One region of the Gordonia sp. YC-XJ4 genome, then DNA from elsewhere that is predicted to be linked to it. Evidence: predicted binding sites of a transcription regulator. Region 1 holds the regulator's gene; each other region holds the start of a gene.
The links. Region 1 encodes LexA, which represses DNA repair genes until DNA is damaged. Its sites were predicted from a motif close to CGAACANNTGTTCG; they were not measured.
Positions count from the first base shown of each region.

Region 1 (3,325 bases):
CGCCCCAGGCGTTCGCCGCGCTCGCCCAACGGCTGCGGCCAGCGGTGACCGACGCCGCTCCGGAGTATCTACGCCTCGCGGTCGACGTCCTGCGGGAGTTGGTGGCACTGCGCGGTGTGATCGACACCCATTCGGGGCAACTCGCCGCCGACGACGTCGCCGAACAGCTCGGCCATCTGGTGTTCGACGGCTTCGTCGCCGCCACCCCACGGGAGCACCTGGCGGAGGTGCCCCGCTATCTGCGCGCTGCCCGTGAGCGCCTGGAGCATCTGCCGGCATCCGCCGCGCGGGATCGCGCCGGCATGGAGGCATTGGATCGGGTGGTGGAGCGCTGGAACCAGCGGCTCGCGCAGGTGCCCGACGGCAGGCGAGACGCGGTCAACGAACAGGCGCATTGGCTCGTCGAGGAATTGCGGGTCGGTCTGTTCGCGCAGCGACTGGGCACGCGTTATCCGATCTCGGAGAAACGGGCGCTACGGACCCTGGACCGACTCGGCTGACACGACGCCGGCTGCGGGCGTCGTCCGGCCGTGGGTCAGATTGCCCTGCAGGTCGTCGATCTCGCGTTGGAAGTCCTCGAGGGAATCGAACGAGCGGTACACCGACGCGAATCGCAGGTAGGCGACCTCATCGAGGTCGCGCAAGGGTTTGAGGATCGCCAATCCGACCTCGTTGCTGGGGATCTCGGCGACTCCGGAGGCCCGAACGGTCTCCTCGACCTGTTGGGCGAGCTGCGCGAGATCGTCCTCGTCGACCTGGCGTCCCTGACACGCGCGTCGGACCCCACGCATCACTTTCTCGCGGCTGAAGGGCTCGGTGACGCCATTGCGTTTGACGACGGCCAGGACAGCGGTCTCCACCGTCGAGAACCGGCGACCGCATGCGCTGCAGGAGCGGCGCCGACGGATCGCCTGCCCCTCGTCGGCAACTCGGGAGTCGATGACCTTGGTGTCATCATTCCTGCAGAACGGGCAGCGCATACACCGACAATACCGCCCCACCGCGGTGGAACAGCCGTGTGATCGCCTACCCCGGTCGTCACCGGTAGGCGGGTACCAGCAGTGCCTGACCGACCTGGAGCCCGCTGCCGGACATCTCGTTCATCCGCGCGATCTCGTCGATGACGGCCTGCCGGGGCAGGTCGGGCGCGACCCGTGCGGCAACCGAGTTCAGCGATTCCCCGGCACGTACGTGCACGACCTCGGTGGCCGCGGGCGTCGGCGTGGTCGACTGCTGGTAGTCGCTACCGGCCACGGCCACCAGCCACACCAGCAGCGCCAGGGCGACACCGGTCAGCACGGCCACCATCGCACCGGTACGGCGAGCGGTGCGGTGCGCGGTGACCCGCGGGCCGACCGGAGTTGCGCAACGGGTGCCCGCAACCGCCGGAAGGCGGCGCGCACCGGTCCGGGCCGGGCCCGCATATGCCGGTCGTCGGCGGGCCGGGTCGCGCTCGAGCGTGCGCCGCTCTGGGAGGCGACGGTCGGACGACCGGTGTTCGGGCGCGCGGTGTTCGAGCACCCGGTGTTCGAGCGCCCGGTGCTCGACGGTTGCGCGGGCCGGCATCGACGCCCCGCGGCGAACGGCGGCGGCGCGGTGAGCCGTCCGGCGGGACCGAACGGGCAGGTCGTTGGTGCCCGGCGCGGTGGGCAGAAGTACGGTCGGCATGGCGTCTCCCTATCTCGATCATGCATTCGAAGAACGGATGTTCGAGTTCTACCACGGGGCACCGACAATTTCTCGCGACACGTCGAACACATGTTTGAGGTTGCCTGTCGCCTCGGCTACCCTGGCCGGTGTTCAGCTCTCCACAGGGCCCGTCAACCAGGGCGTACCCCGCGAGGATGTGCGCACCGACCGAAAGGATGCGAACCCCATGAGTGAGAAGAAGGGCCGCTCGGGTGACCCCGACGCGGCGACCGTCACCGATCCGGACGACGCCGTCGCGACCGGCCCGATCGATCCCGCGGCCGTCGAGGCCGCGCTCACCCCGCGCCAGAAGGGCGTGCTCGATGTGATCCGCAAGTCCGTGCGCGAACGCGGGTATCCGCCGAGCATCCGCGAGATCGGCGACGCCGTCGGCCTGGCGTCGACCTCATCGGTCGCGCATCAGCTGCGAACCCTCGAGCGCAAGGGTCTGCTCAAACGCGATCACAACCGACCCCGCGCGGTGAACGTCCAGGACGGCGATCCCACGCCCACCGACGACAACCCGAATGCGTCGAACCTCCCCACGCCGACGTTCGTGCCGGTTCTGGGACGTATCGCGGCCGGCGGGCCGATCCTGGCCGAGGAGGCCGTCGAGGATGTCTTCCCGCTGCCGCGTGAACTCGTTGGCGACGGGTCACTGTTCCTGCTGCGCGTCGTCGGTGAATCGATGATCGACGCGGCCATCTGCGACGGCGACTGGGTGGTCGTTCGTCAACAGAACGTCGCCGACAACGGCGACATCGTCGCGGCGATGATCGACGGCGAGGCGACGGTCAAGACCTTCAAGCGCAAGGACGGCCATGTGTGGCTGATGCCGCACAACGACCTGTTCGAGCCCATCCCCGGCGACGACGCCGCGGTGCTGGGCAAGGTCGTGACGGTGATGCGCCGCATCTGAGCGGAGTCACACCCGCCGGCCCGCTCAGCCGAACGGCTCAGCTGCGCAACGCTTCCGCGGCCGCGGCACGCGCATCGGCCGGTGAGGCGGTCGCCAGTGCAGCCTGCGCGGCGGAGCGGCACGCCTCGCGGTCGACCTCGGCGAGCTTCGCTCCCACCGCGGGCGCCGCGGCCGGGGCGCTCGACAGCGAGGTGACGCCGAGCCCGACCAGGACACACGCGAGCAGCGGATCGGCGGCGGCCTCGCCGCACACCCCGACCGGTGTCGCACTGCGGGTGCCCGCCTCGGCGACGGTGGCGATCAGCGAGAGCACCGCAGGCTGCCACGGGTCGGTGAGCCCGGCGAGCTCGGCCGACATCCGGTCGGCGGCCATTGTGTACTGCGTCAGATCGTTGGTGCCGATCGAGACGAAGTCGACCTCGGCGAGGATCGCCGGAGCGAGGATCGCCGCCGAGGGGATCTCGATCATCACCCCCGCCACCAGCCCGCGACCGCGGACCTCGGCAGCGAATTCGGCGGCTTCAGCGGCCGAGGCGATCATCGGCGCCATCACCCAGGGCGTGGTGCCGGTCGCCTGCGCGGCGCGGGCGATCGCGTCGAGTTGACCGGCACGGATCTCGGGATGTGTCGCGGCGATCCGGTTGCCTCGTACGCCCAGTGCGGGATTCGCCTCGGTGCCGTGATCGACGAACTTCAGCGGCTTGTCCGAGCCGGCAT
Region 1 is NZ_CM183447.1:2,550,855-2,554,179, reverse strand. It holds gene hrpA (ATP-dependent RNA helicase HrpA) at 1-500, shown strand, start outside; gene nrdR (transcriptional regulator NrdR) at 474-980, opposite strand; gene AC5ZH6_RS11285 (LysM peptidoglycan-binding domain-containing protein) at 1,039-1,668, opposite strand; gene lexA (transcriptional repressor LexA) at 1,877-2,608, shown strand; gene AC5ZH6_RS11275 (putative PEP-binding protein) at 2,646-3,325, opposite strand, start outside.

Region 2 (3,325 bases), 2.2 Mb from region 1:
CGCGATGAAGTCCAGTGCTTACCGGTCTCGGTGTCGATGCCGGCCAGCGTGCGGCCGGACGAGGACTGGCTGCTGACGAAGGTCACCAACGTGTGCTCGTCGTGGACCGCGCCGAGCGAGAGGTACTGGGCCTTGTTGGGGTCGGGCGAGACGAACTGCTCGCCACCGAGTTGCGAGGCACCGACCTGCCACTTCGCCGTCGGCGCGGTTGGGAACGTGCCGGTGAGTTGCCCGTCGAGCGGGGCGGCGTGGCTCGAGTCGTCGTGGCGGCTGGTCCACCAGACGAGTCCGCCGGCGACCAGCCCGGCGACGCAGACCAGCGCGACGGCGGTCAGAATCCACGGCAGCGCACGGCGTCGGCGAGGTGGCGTCGGGCCGGGCGGCTGGATCGGGAATCCTCCGCTCGGATATCCGGGCGGCATCCCGGAAGGCGGGCCCGGCGGGCCGAAGTATCCGGCGCCCGACGGCGGCATCGGTCGCGCCATGGTCGGCTGATACGCCGCCTGCGGCCCGGTGGTGGGCGGGGGTGGTGGTGGGGGTGGTGGTGGAGACTGAGGGCCCAGCGTCGTGGGCGGCGCAGGACGCGCGATGAACTCCGTCGCGTCCGAGGCGTTGTCACCGGCGAGTTCATCCGAGTCGGACATCGTTTCAGTTAAGCCGAGTTGGACCTCGGCGTTGCAGCGTCGACTGTCATCCGATCGGACCATTTCTGCGCGCCGTGACCCGCGTCGACGCCCATACGCACAGCAGTACCCACACGGCGCCGCACGCCCATCCGGCGAGCACATCGGTGGTCCAGTGCACGCCGAGGTACACCCGGGTCACGCCGATTGCGAACGACAGCGCAGGCGCGGCGAGCAACACCCACCGATGGCCCCGGACCCACGCGCTGAGCCGGTAGGCGACGACGGCGAGCAGACAGTAGACAACCATCGACATCATTGCGTGTCCACTCGGAAACGAGTAACTCTCGATGTGCAACAGCCGGTCGGTGACCGGCGGACGAGTCCGCGCGACAACGTGTTTGAACGTCACCATCACCGCCGCGCCCACCAATGACCCGACGGCCAGCAGCACCGCCTCGTCCACGTGGCGCCGAATCATCAGCCAGACAACGACCACCGTGCAGATGATCGTCATCGTCAGCGAGTTCCCGAAGAAGGTGACGACGTGCGCCAACCCGATCCACGGCTGCGACCGTCCCTCGACCATCCAGCTGGTGACATCGTCGTCGATCCGAAGCCGGTCGAAGGCAAGCGTGGCCGTCATGACGCCACCCTACTGATCGGCTGTCACATGACCAACGCGAGCCGAACTTGTAGACGCCCCCGCTGCACCAGCCGCGCCCGCACATTGGAGCCGCGTACGTATCACTCCCGATGGTCGAGAACCTTTCCCCGATGGTCGAGGTGCACGGCGCCCACGGCGCCGGGCCTCGAGACCCGGCGAGATAACAAGCTCCCCAACCACATCGGATACTCACGCAGCGAATTTGCACCGCTTACCACGTCCCACCGACAAAAATTAAGCGCCGAAACACGTTGTCCACAAGCAGAATTGATCGAAATACCACTTGCATCGAACACACTTTCCTGTAGACTGAACCCATCACACCGATCAGCCACCGGGGAGGGGCCCATGATCGAATCCACTGCAACTCTTGACGTCAAAGATGTTGACGCCGAAGCAGTCTTCGCCGACGTCGTCACCCAACTCAGCGACCTTCAATGGAATCCGGACATGACCGGACCCCAGGCCTTCGGTGCGATGAAACAAGTCTTGCTTCTTCGTAATCTGGTTGATCACCATGCCACCACCCTCACCGGTGAACTGGACCGACTGGGCGTCGCCGACCACAAGACCACCCGACTGCGAGAACTGTTGATCAGCATGGGTTTCGCACCCGCCGTCGCTTCACGGTATGTGCGGGTCGCCGCCACCACCGACATCGATCTGTTGTTGGCGCACGCTGCGGATGGGTCCATCTCGTCCGAACACACCGATGCCATCGTGCGTGGGTTGGCGCACATCGACACGCGTTGCCCCGAACCTTTGGACACCGTCGAACGCTGTGAGTTTCTGCGGAAACTGCTGTCGCACTACTTCTCCGGCTTCACTCCCGCCGAGATCAACACCTACGCGCGGCAACTCGGCAACGAGCTGGCGGCAGAGACTCCGGGCGGGTTACCGGCCTCAGAGGACAAGAACATCAACTCCTACACCGACCGCATCACCGACGACGGACGGCTGGAGATCTCGGCGAACCTCGACATCGTCGCCGGCGAGAAAACCCGCACCCTGATGGAAACCTTGTCGGCGCCCAAGCCTCAGCCGGATGGGTCACCCGATCCGCGGACACCCGAACAGATCTGTGCCGCCGCATTCGAAACGATCGTGGAGTTAGCGGCACAAGGACTAGCGGACACCACCTTCTCAGCCAAACCGACCAACGGCCTGTTGTGGACCTGGTCGGCGGACAACCCGGCGGTCGGCGGGGATTTGCAGAACATGGGCGCCATCACCGAAGCCACCGCCCGAATGCTGTCGTGCGACACCACCATCACCAAGATCATGCTCGATCCGAACGGTGTACCGCTGAGTGTTGGTGAAGCGAAACGCTTCTTCACCCCCGGCCAACGCAAAGCCTTACTGGTGCGTGATCGCGGGTGCATCAAATGCGGTGCACACGCCGGACGATGCCAAGGACACCACCTCGCGCATTGGGCCGACGGCGGTCCCACCGACCTCGACAACGGCTGCCTCCTCTGCACCGGTTGCCACGACGACGTCCACAATCACGGCTGGGACATCATCATGGGATTCGACCGGCACCCGTGGCTGGTCCCGCCCGCCAGCATCGACCCGCAACGACGACCGATACCGTCGTATCACCGACGCACCATGCGACTCGACGACACCGCAGCCTGACCTACCCTGCCCCACAATCTGATTCCCTGCACCCGGCCTGGCCGGGACCGCATCTGTTGTTTGACAACTCCATAGTGAAACCCCCATCCCGGTGGTCGAGGTATTCGAGTGCCCCGTGGCCCGGATACCCGTCGGCACAAGGGGTCTCGAGGCCCGGCGCCTGGGGCGCCGTGCACCTCGACCACCGGGCGGGAAGGACTGAAGCATTCCCGCGCGGGGTGGAACGGCAATCCAGGAGGGACCGGTCCTCCCCGCTGGTCGAGGTGCGAGCCGCGTGCGGCGAGCCTCGAGACCAACTGAGCCGGAGCTGAATTCGGACCACAGTGGCCGGATACCTCCCTGAGAAAGAGCGGGGCGTCAGCCCGCAGCGAGCGCGCGGCCGATCACGAGTCGCTGA
Region 2 is NZ_CM183447.1:4,786,981-4,790,305, forward strand. It holds gene AC5ZH6_RS21210 (outer membrane protein assembly factor BamB family protein) at 1-644, opposite strand, end outside; gene AC5ZH6_RS21215 (phosphatase PAP2 family protein) at 691-1,269, opposite strand; gene AC5ZH6_RS21220 (HNH endonuclease signature motif containing protein) at 1,639-2,928, shown strand; gene AC5ZH6_RS21225 (acyl-CoA dehydrogenase family protein) at 3,286-3,325, opposite strand, start outside.
Region 2: the regulator LexA is predicted to act here: its motif matches at 1,580-1,593, upstream of AC5ZH6_RS21220 (HNH endonuclease signature motif containing protein).

Region 3 (3,325 bases), 2.3 Mb from region 1:
CGGGCCGGACCTTCATCGTGACCGGGGCCAACTCCGGACTCGGTGCCGAGACCACCAAGGCGCTGGTCGGTGCGGGCGCGGAGGTCATCATGGCCTGCCGCAACACCGCCAAGGCCGACGACGTGGCCCGCGGCCTCGGCGACCGGGCGCGGGTGGCCGCGCTCGACCTCGCCGACCTCGCGTCGGTCCGGGCCTTCGCCGACGGGGTCGGCAGCATCGACGTCCTCATCAACAACGCCGGCGTGATGGCGCTGCCGTTGCGGCGCACCGCCGACGGCTTCGAGATGCAGATGGGCACCAACCATCTGGGCCACTTCGCGCTCACCGGTCTGCTCCTGCCCAAGATCGGTGACCGCGTGGTGACGTTGTCGTCGGGGTTGCACCAACTCGGCCGCATCGATCTCGCCGACCTCGATTGGCGCAACCGCCGCTACCGGCGCTGGCGGGCCTACGGTGACTCGAAGATGGCCAACCTGATGTTCGGCATGGACCTCGCCGACCGCTTCGACGCCGCGGACGGCGACGGTCGGCTCTCGCTGATCGCCCACCCCGGGTACGCGGCCACCGAACTGCAGGGCCACACCGAGTCGCTGATGGATTCGGCGATGAAGATCGGCAACCTGTTCGCGCAATCGGCCGCCGACGGCGCGCTGCCCACGCTGTACGCCGCGACCGCACCGGACGTCGTCAACGGCACCTTCTACGGGCCGAGCCACTTCTTCGGCATGCGCGGCGCGCCCGGGGTCTCGGCCTTCAGCGGCCGCGCCAACGACCGAGCGATCCGTGACGGGCTGTGGGCGGAGTCGGAGAAGCTCACCGGCGTCTCCTACCCGATCTAGGGTCGGCGAGCCTCACCACACACCCGGCGGACGGAATTGCACACTGATGCGGGCTCCGACGCCGGGGCATTTCGGCACGGCGTGTTCCCACGTCCGCTGACAACTGCCACCCATCACGAGTAGGTCGCCCGAGCCCAGGACGAACCGCAGCGACGGACCACCGCCCCTGGGGCGCAACGCCAGCGGTCGCGGAGCTCCGAGTGACAGGATCGCCACCATGGTGTCGTGGGTGGCGCCGCGACCGAATCGGTCGCCGTGCCAGGCCACCGAGTCGGAACCGTCGCGATACAGACACAGGCCCGCCGTGGCGAAGCCCTCGGGCAATTCCTCGCGGTAGTGTGCACTCAAGTCCGAACGTGCTTGCGCCAGAAGGGGATCGGGCAGGCGATGGTGTGCCTGATAGGTGGCGATCAGTCGCGGGACGTCGACGACACGGTCGTACATGCGCCGTCGCTCCGCACGCCAGGCCGCACGGTCGTACAGGGCGTCGAAGAGGGCGGGGGAATCGGCGATCCAACCCGGCCGCAGATCGACCCAGGCGCCGTCGGACAATTCGCGGCGGGTCACCGAGGTCCCCAGCGCGCCGAGGCTCGGCGCGGCTCCGGCGGTCCCCGTGAGGTCGAAGAGCGAACCCTGCATGCCGACGGTCATGAGCCCACACTAGCGCGCATCGAATACATGTTCTAGTGTTCCGGAACACAGCGCAGGCTGGTGGCGCAGCCCGAAAAAGCGGAGTACACAGTATCAAGTGTTAGTCACTCACACTTTTGGGTGACGCGCCGCTGTACCGACGACCCGTCCGCATCGACGTCCAGGGGATTGCCATGGCCTCACTGCTCTTCCGGCTCGGCCGGTTCTCGTTCCGGCACAAATGGTGGGTGATCGCGACCTGGCTACTTGCCCTCGTCGTCGTGGCCGGCCTCGTCGGCGCGCTCAAACCCAAGTTCGCGCAGGACTTCGATCTGCCCGGCACCGACTCGGGTACCGCGACCAGCCAGTTGCAGCAGTACTTCCCGAAGGTCATGGAGCAGCAGTCCCGCGGTTCGGCGACGGTGGTGGTGTACGCCGACAACGGGCTCGAGGCGCACGCCGAGCAGCTCAACGCACTCGCCGCCGACCTGCAGAAGCTGCCCGACGTCGCCGACGCCAAGACCGTCGTCAGCCCGCTCGTCGCCGCCAAGGCGCAACCGGCGGTGGCCGCGAAGGTCAGGGGCGACAACGGCCATGTCGGTCTGATCAGCGTCGGGGTCACCACGAATGTGCAGGACCTGTCGGTCGATCAGAAACAGCAACTCCTCGACGTTCTCGCCAAACACCGCGGCGACGGACTACAGGTCGAGGCCACCGGTTCGCTCGTCCAGGTCATGGAACAGGGCGGCAAGGCCGAGTTGATCGGTTTCGCGGTCGCGTTCGTGGTGATGATCGTCGCGTTCGGTGCGCTGATCGCGGCCTTCATCCCGCTGGTCACCGGCATCGTCGGTGTCGCGCTGACGATGATGCTGGTGACCCTGAGCGCCAAGTTCATGACGGTGAACCAGACCGCGACGGGCATCGTCACGATGCTCGGTATCGCCGTGTCGATCGACTACGCGCTGTTCATCGTGTCGCGCTATCGCAGCGAGGTGAAACGTGGCGGTAGTCGCGCCGACGCCGCCGGTCGCGCGGTTGGCACCGCCGGAACCGCGGTGGTCTTCGCGGGCCTGACGGTGGTCATCGCGGTGGTGGCGCTGACCGTCGTGGGTATCCCGCTGATCACCCAGATGGGCGCGGGCGCAGCAGTGGCCGTGGTCATCGCGGTGATCGCGGCGCTCACCCTGATCCCGGCGTTGCTCGGGGCGGTCGGCCGCTTCGTCTTCACCCCGCGTATCCCCGGCATCCGTCACGCCGAGGAGTCCGAGACCGCCGACACCAACGGCGTTCGCTTCGGTCGGACGGTGGTCAAACGGCCGCTGCCGTTCATCATCGTCGGCCTGGCGATCCTCGTCCTGGCCGCGATCCCGGTCGGCAAGCTGGAACTCGGCATGGACCTGTCGAACTCCGACGAGGCACGCGCATCGGCGTTGCTGCAGAAGGGATTCGGCGAGGGAGTCAACGGCCAGCTGTTGGTGATCGTGCACGACGCCGACGGCAACGTCGCACCGGCCGCCGAGCAGGCCGTCGCACACATCAAGACCTTGTCCGACGTCGCCAACCCCGCGACGCTGATCTGGACCGGCAACGGCACCGGGGCGAACCCGAACACCGGCGCCTCGACCGCACTGATCATGGTGACCCCGGAGAGCGCACCGTCGGCACAGGCCACCCACGACCTGATGGAGAAGATCCGCGACTGGGGTCCGACCATCACCAAGGGCGGCGTCGAGATGCACGTCGGCGGTCAGACCGCGATCATGTCGGACCTGTCGGCGAAGCTCGACAAGGCACTCATCCCGTATCTGGTGGTCGTGGTCGGACTCGCGTTCCTCATCATGATCGGCGTCTTCCGT
Region 3 is NZ_CM183447.1:4,825,353-4,828,677, reverse strand. It holds gene AC5ZH6_RS21395 (oxidoreductase) at 1-839, shown strand, start outside; gene AC5ZH6_RS21390 (alpha-ketoglutarate-dependent dioxygenase AlkB) at 852-1,490, opposite strand; gene AC5ZH6_RS21385 (MMPL family transporter) at 1,664-3,325, shown strand, end outside.
Region 3: the regulator LexA is predicted to act here: its motif matches at 1,511-1,524, upstream of AC5ZH6_RS21390 (alpha-ketoglutarate-dependent dioxygenase AlkB).

Region 4 (3,325 bases), 1.4 Mb from region 1:
ACTGTCCGCCGCCATGGGCGTCGAGCCGGGTGGCCGCGCCGACGCCGCGGCGGTCCGTGAGGCCGTCCTGGCGCTGCGTGCGGGCAAGGGCATGGTGCTCGATCCCGACGACCACGACACCTGGAGTGCCGGTTCGTTTTTCACCAACCCGATCGTCGGGGCCGACGACGCGCCGGCCATTCTCGACCGCATCGCCGGCCGGCTCGGTGCCGACGTCGCCGTCCCCACCTATCCGGCACCGGATGGCGTCAAGTTCTCCGCGGGCTGGCTCATCGAGCGCGCCGGCTACGCCAAGGGCTACCCCGGCCCCGACGCTCCGGTGCGTCTGAGTACCAAACACACACTGGCCCTGACCAATCGCGGTGGCGCGACCACCGAAGAACTCCTCGCTCTCGCCCGCGACGTGCGCGACGGCGTCGCCGACACCTTCGGTGTCACCCTGCACCCGGAGCCGGTCTTGGTGAACTGCGCGCTGTAGTACCCCGCCCGACGATCGACCCCGCTGGTCGAGGTGCGAAGGAGCGATAACTCCGTAGCCTCGAGACCTCTTGCGCCGATATACATCCGGACCACCGTGGCCCGAATCCAGCACCGGTGCAGGCGGTCTCGAGGATCGCCGCACGCGGCTCGCACCTCGACCAGCGGGGGAAGACGACTCGCCATCGAAGAATGCTCCGCCCGCCTCGCCCGACGGCCATCCCATCCCGATGGTCGAGGTGCCGAGGAGCGCCAGCGACGAGCCTCGAGACTCCTTGTGTCGAAAGGATTCCGGGCCACCGGCGGCGCGACACACCTCGACCATCGGGTGGGTTTCGCTATAGAGTTCTCAAACAACAGATGCGGTCCCGGCCAGGCCGGGTGCAGGGAATCAGGTAGTGGGACAGCGTGGGTCAGGCTGCGGTGTCGTCGAGTCGCATGGTCCGTCGGTGATACGACGGTATCGGTCGTCGTTTCGGGTCGATGCTGGCGGGTGGGATCAGCCAGGGGTGCCGGTCGAATCCCATGATGATGTCCCAGCCATGGTGATGCACATCGTCATGGCAGCTGGTGCACAGTAGGCAGCCGTTGTCGAGGTCGGTGGGACCACCATCAACCCAATGGTGCAAATGATGTCCTTGGCAGCGTCCGGCGTGGGCACCACACTTGATACATCCACGATCACGCACCAGCAACGCTTTGCGTTGTCCGGGGGTGAAGAAGCGTTTCGCCTCCCCAACACTGAGCGGTACCCCGTTGGGATCGAGCATGATCTTGGTGATCGTCGTGTCACACGACAACAACTTGGCAGTCGCTTCGGTGATCGCACCCATGTTCTGCAAATCCCCACCGAGCGCGGGGTTGTCCGCCGACCAGGTCCACAACAGTCCGCTGGTGGGTTTCGCCGAGAACGTGGTGTCCGCCAAACCTTGTGCCGCCAACTCCACGATCGTTTCGAACGCGGCCGCGCAGATCTGTTCGGGTGTCCGCGGATCCGGGGATCCGTCGGGCTGAGGCTTGGGCGCCGACAAGGTTTCCATCAAAGTTCTGGTTTTCTCGCCGGCGACGATGTCGAGGTTCGCCGAGATCTCCAACCGGCCGTCGTCGGTGATGCGGTCGGTGTAGGAGTTGATCGACTTGTCCTCGGCGGCCGGCAACCCGCCCGGTGTTTCGGCCGCCAACTCGTTCCCCAACTGCCGCGCGTAGAGGTTGATCTCGGCGGGGGTGAAACCGGCGAAATAGTGCGACAAGAGTTTCCGCAGGTATTCACAGCGCTGCGCGGTGTCCATAGGTTCGGGGCATCGGGTGTCGATGTGCGCCAACCCGCGGACGATGGCATCGGTGTGTTCGGAGGAGATGGACCCGTCCGCGGCATGCGCCAACAACAGATCGACATCGGTGGTGGCCGAGATCCGCACGTATCGACTTGCGACGGCGGGTGCGAAACCCATGCTGATCAACAACTCCCGAAGCCGGGTGGTCTTGTGATCGGCGACACCCAAGCGATCCATCTCGCCGGTGAGGGTGGTGGCATGGTGATCAACCAGATTACGCAGAAAGAGGACTTGTTTCATCGCACCGAAGGCCTGGGGTCCGGTCATGTCCGGATTCCATTGCAGGTCGCTGAGTCGGGCGACGATGTCGGCGAAAACTGCTTCGGCGTCGACGGTTCCAGCGTCGGGAGCTTCAGTGGTGTCGATCATGGGCCCCTCCCCAGTGGCTGATCGGTGCGATGTATCCAGTCTACAGGAAAGTATGTTCGATGCAAGGGATACTTTCGATCAATTCTGCTTGTGGACAACTTGTTTCGGAGCTGAAGTCTTGTCGGTGGGATGTGGTAAGCGGTGCAATTTCGCCGTGTGAGTATCCGATGTGGTTGGGAGTCCTGTTGTCTTGCCGGGTCTCGAGGCCCGGCGCCGGGGCGCCGTGCACCTCGACCATCGGAGGAAAGGTTCTCGACCATCGGGAGTAATACGTACGCGGCTCCAATGTGCGGGCGCGGCTGGTGCAGCGGGGGCGTCCACAAGTTCGGCTCGCGTTGGGTCATGTGACGGTGGATGTGGTTGGGATGTTTGTTGTCTCGCCGGGTCTCGAGGCTCGCCACACGCGGCTCGCACCTCGACCATCGGGAGGGGAAGGGTTCTCGATCATCCGGGGAAAGGGTGGTCTCGAGCAGGACGGTCTCGACAAGTACTCGAAACCCCCTGTGTAGGCAACCCCACCTACAGGAACCCGACCGCCCGCCGTCCAGTCCCCACCGACGGCGTCGGGTCGGTGCCGAGGCCGGTTCCCAGGAGTTCGGCGTAGATGTCGCGGAAGTCCGTGGTGGCCTTGAGATCTCCGTCGTCCAGATCGGTCAGACTCGGTTCGTCACCGTAGAAGCCGCCGCGGACGGGAGAGCCGGCGACGAAGACCGGGCCCGCGGTGCCGTGGTCGGTGCCCTGAGAGGCGTTGGCGCGCACGCGACGACCGAACTCCGAGTAGGCCATGACGATGACGTCGCGGCCGCGCGGGTCACCGGCCATCCGGGTGAGAAACGACGACAGGGCCGAGTCGACCTCACCGAGCAGATTCTGCTGTGTCTCGCGTTCGTCGGCGTGTGTGTCGAATCCGCCGATGCTCACCGAGTACACCTTGGTCGGCACTCCGGCGCTCACGCACCGGGCGACGGTATCGAGTTGTTCGGCAAGCGCTTTGCCCTCTGCACCCGCCGAGCCGGTCGTCCCCTTCGACGCCCGCACCCCACGCAGCGCCGACGCCGCCTTGTTCTCGGCGGCGTAAGAAGTGCAGACCATCTGTTCGGCGGGACTGTCCGGCGCCGACGGTGCTCCCAGTTGCGCCAGCCGTG
Region 4 is NZ_CM183447.1:1,101,259-1,104,583, reverse strand. It holds gene AC5ZH6_RS04900 (UDP-N-acetylmuramate dehydrogenase) at 1-478, shown strand, start outside; gene AC5ZH6_RS04895 (HNH endonuclease signature motif containing protein) at 891-2,180, opposite strand; gene AC5ZH6_RS04890 (DUF1501 domain-containing protein) at 2,700-3,325, opposite strand, start outside.
Region 4: the regulator LexA is predicted to act here: its motif matches at 2,226-2,239, upstream of AC5ZH6_RS04895 (HNH endonuclease signature motif containing protein).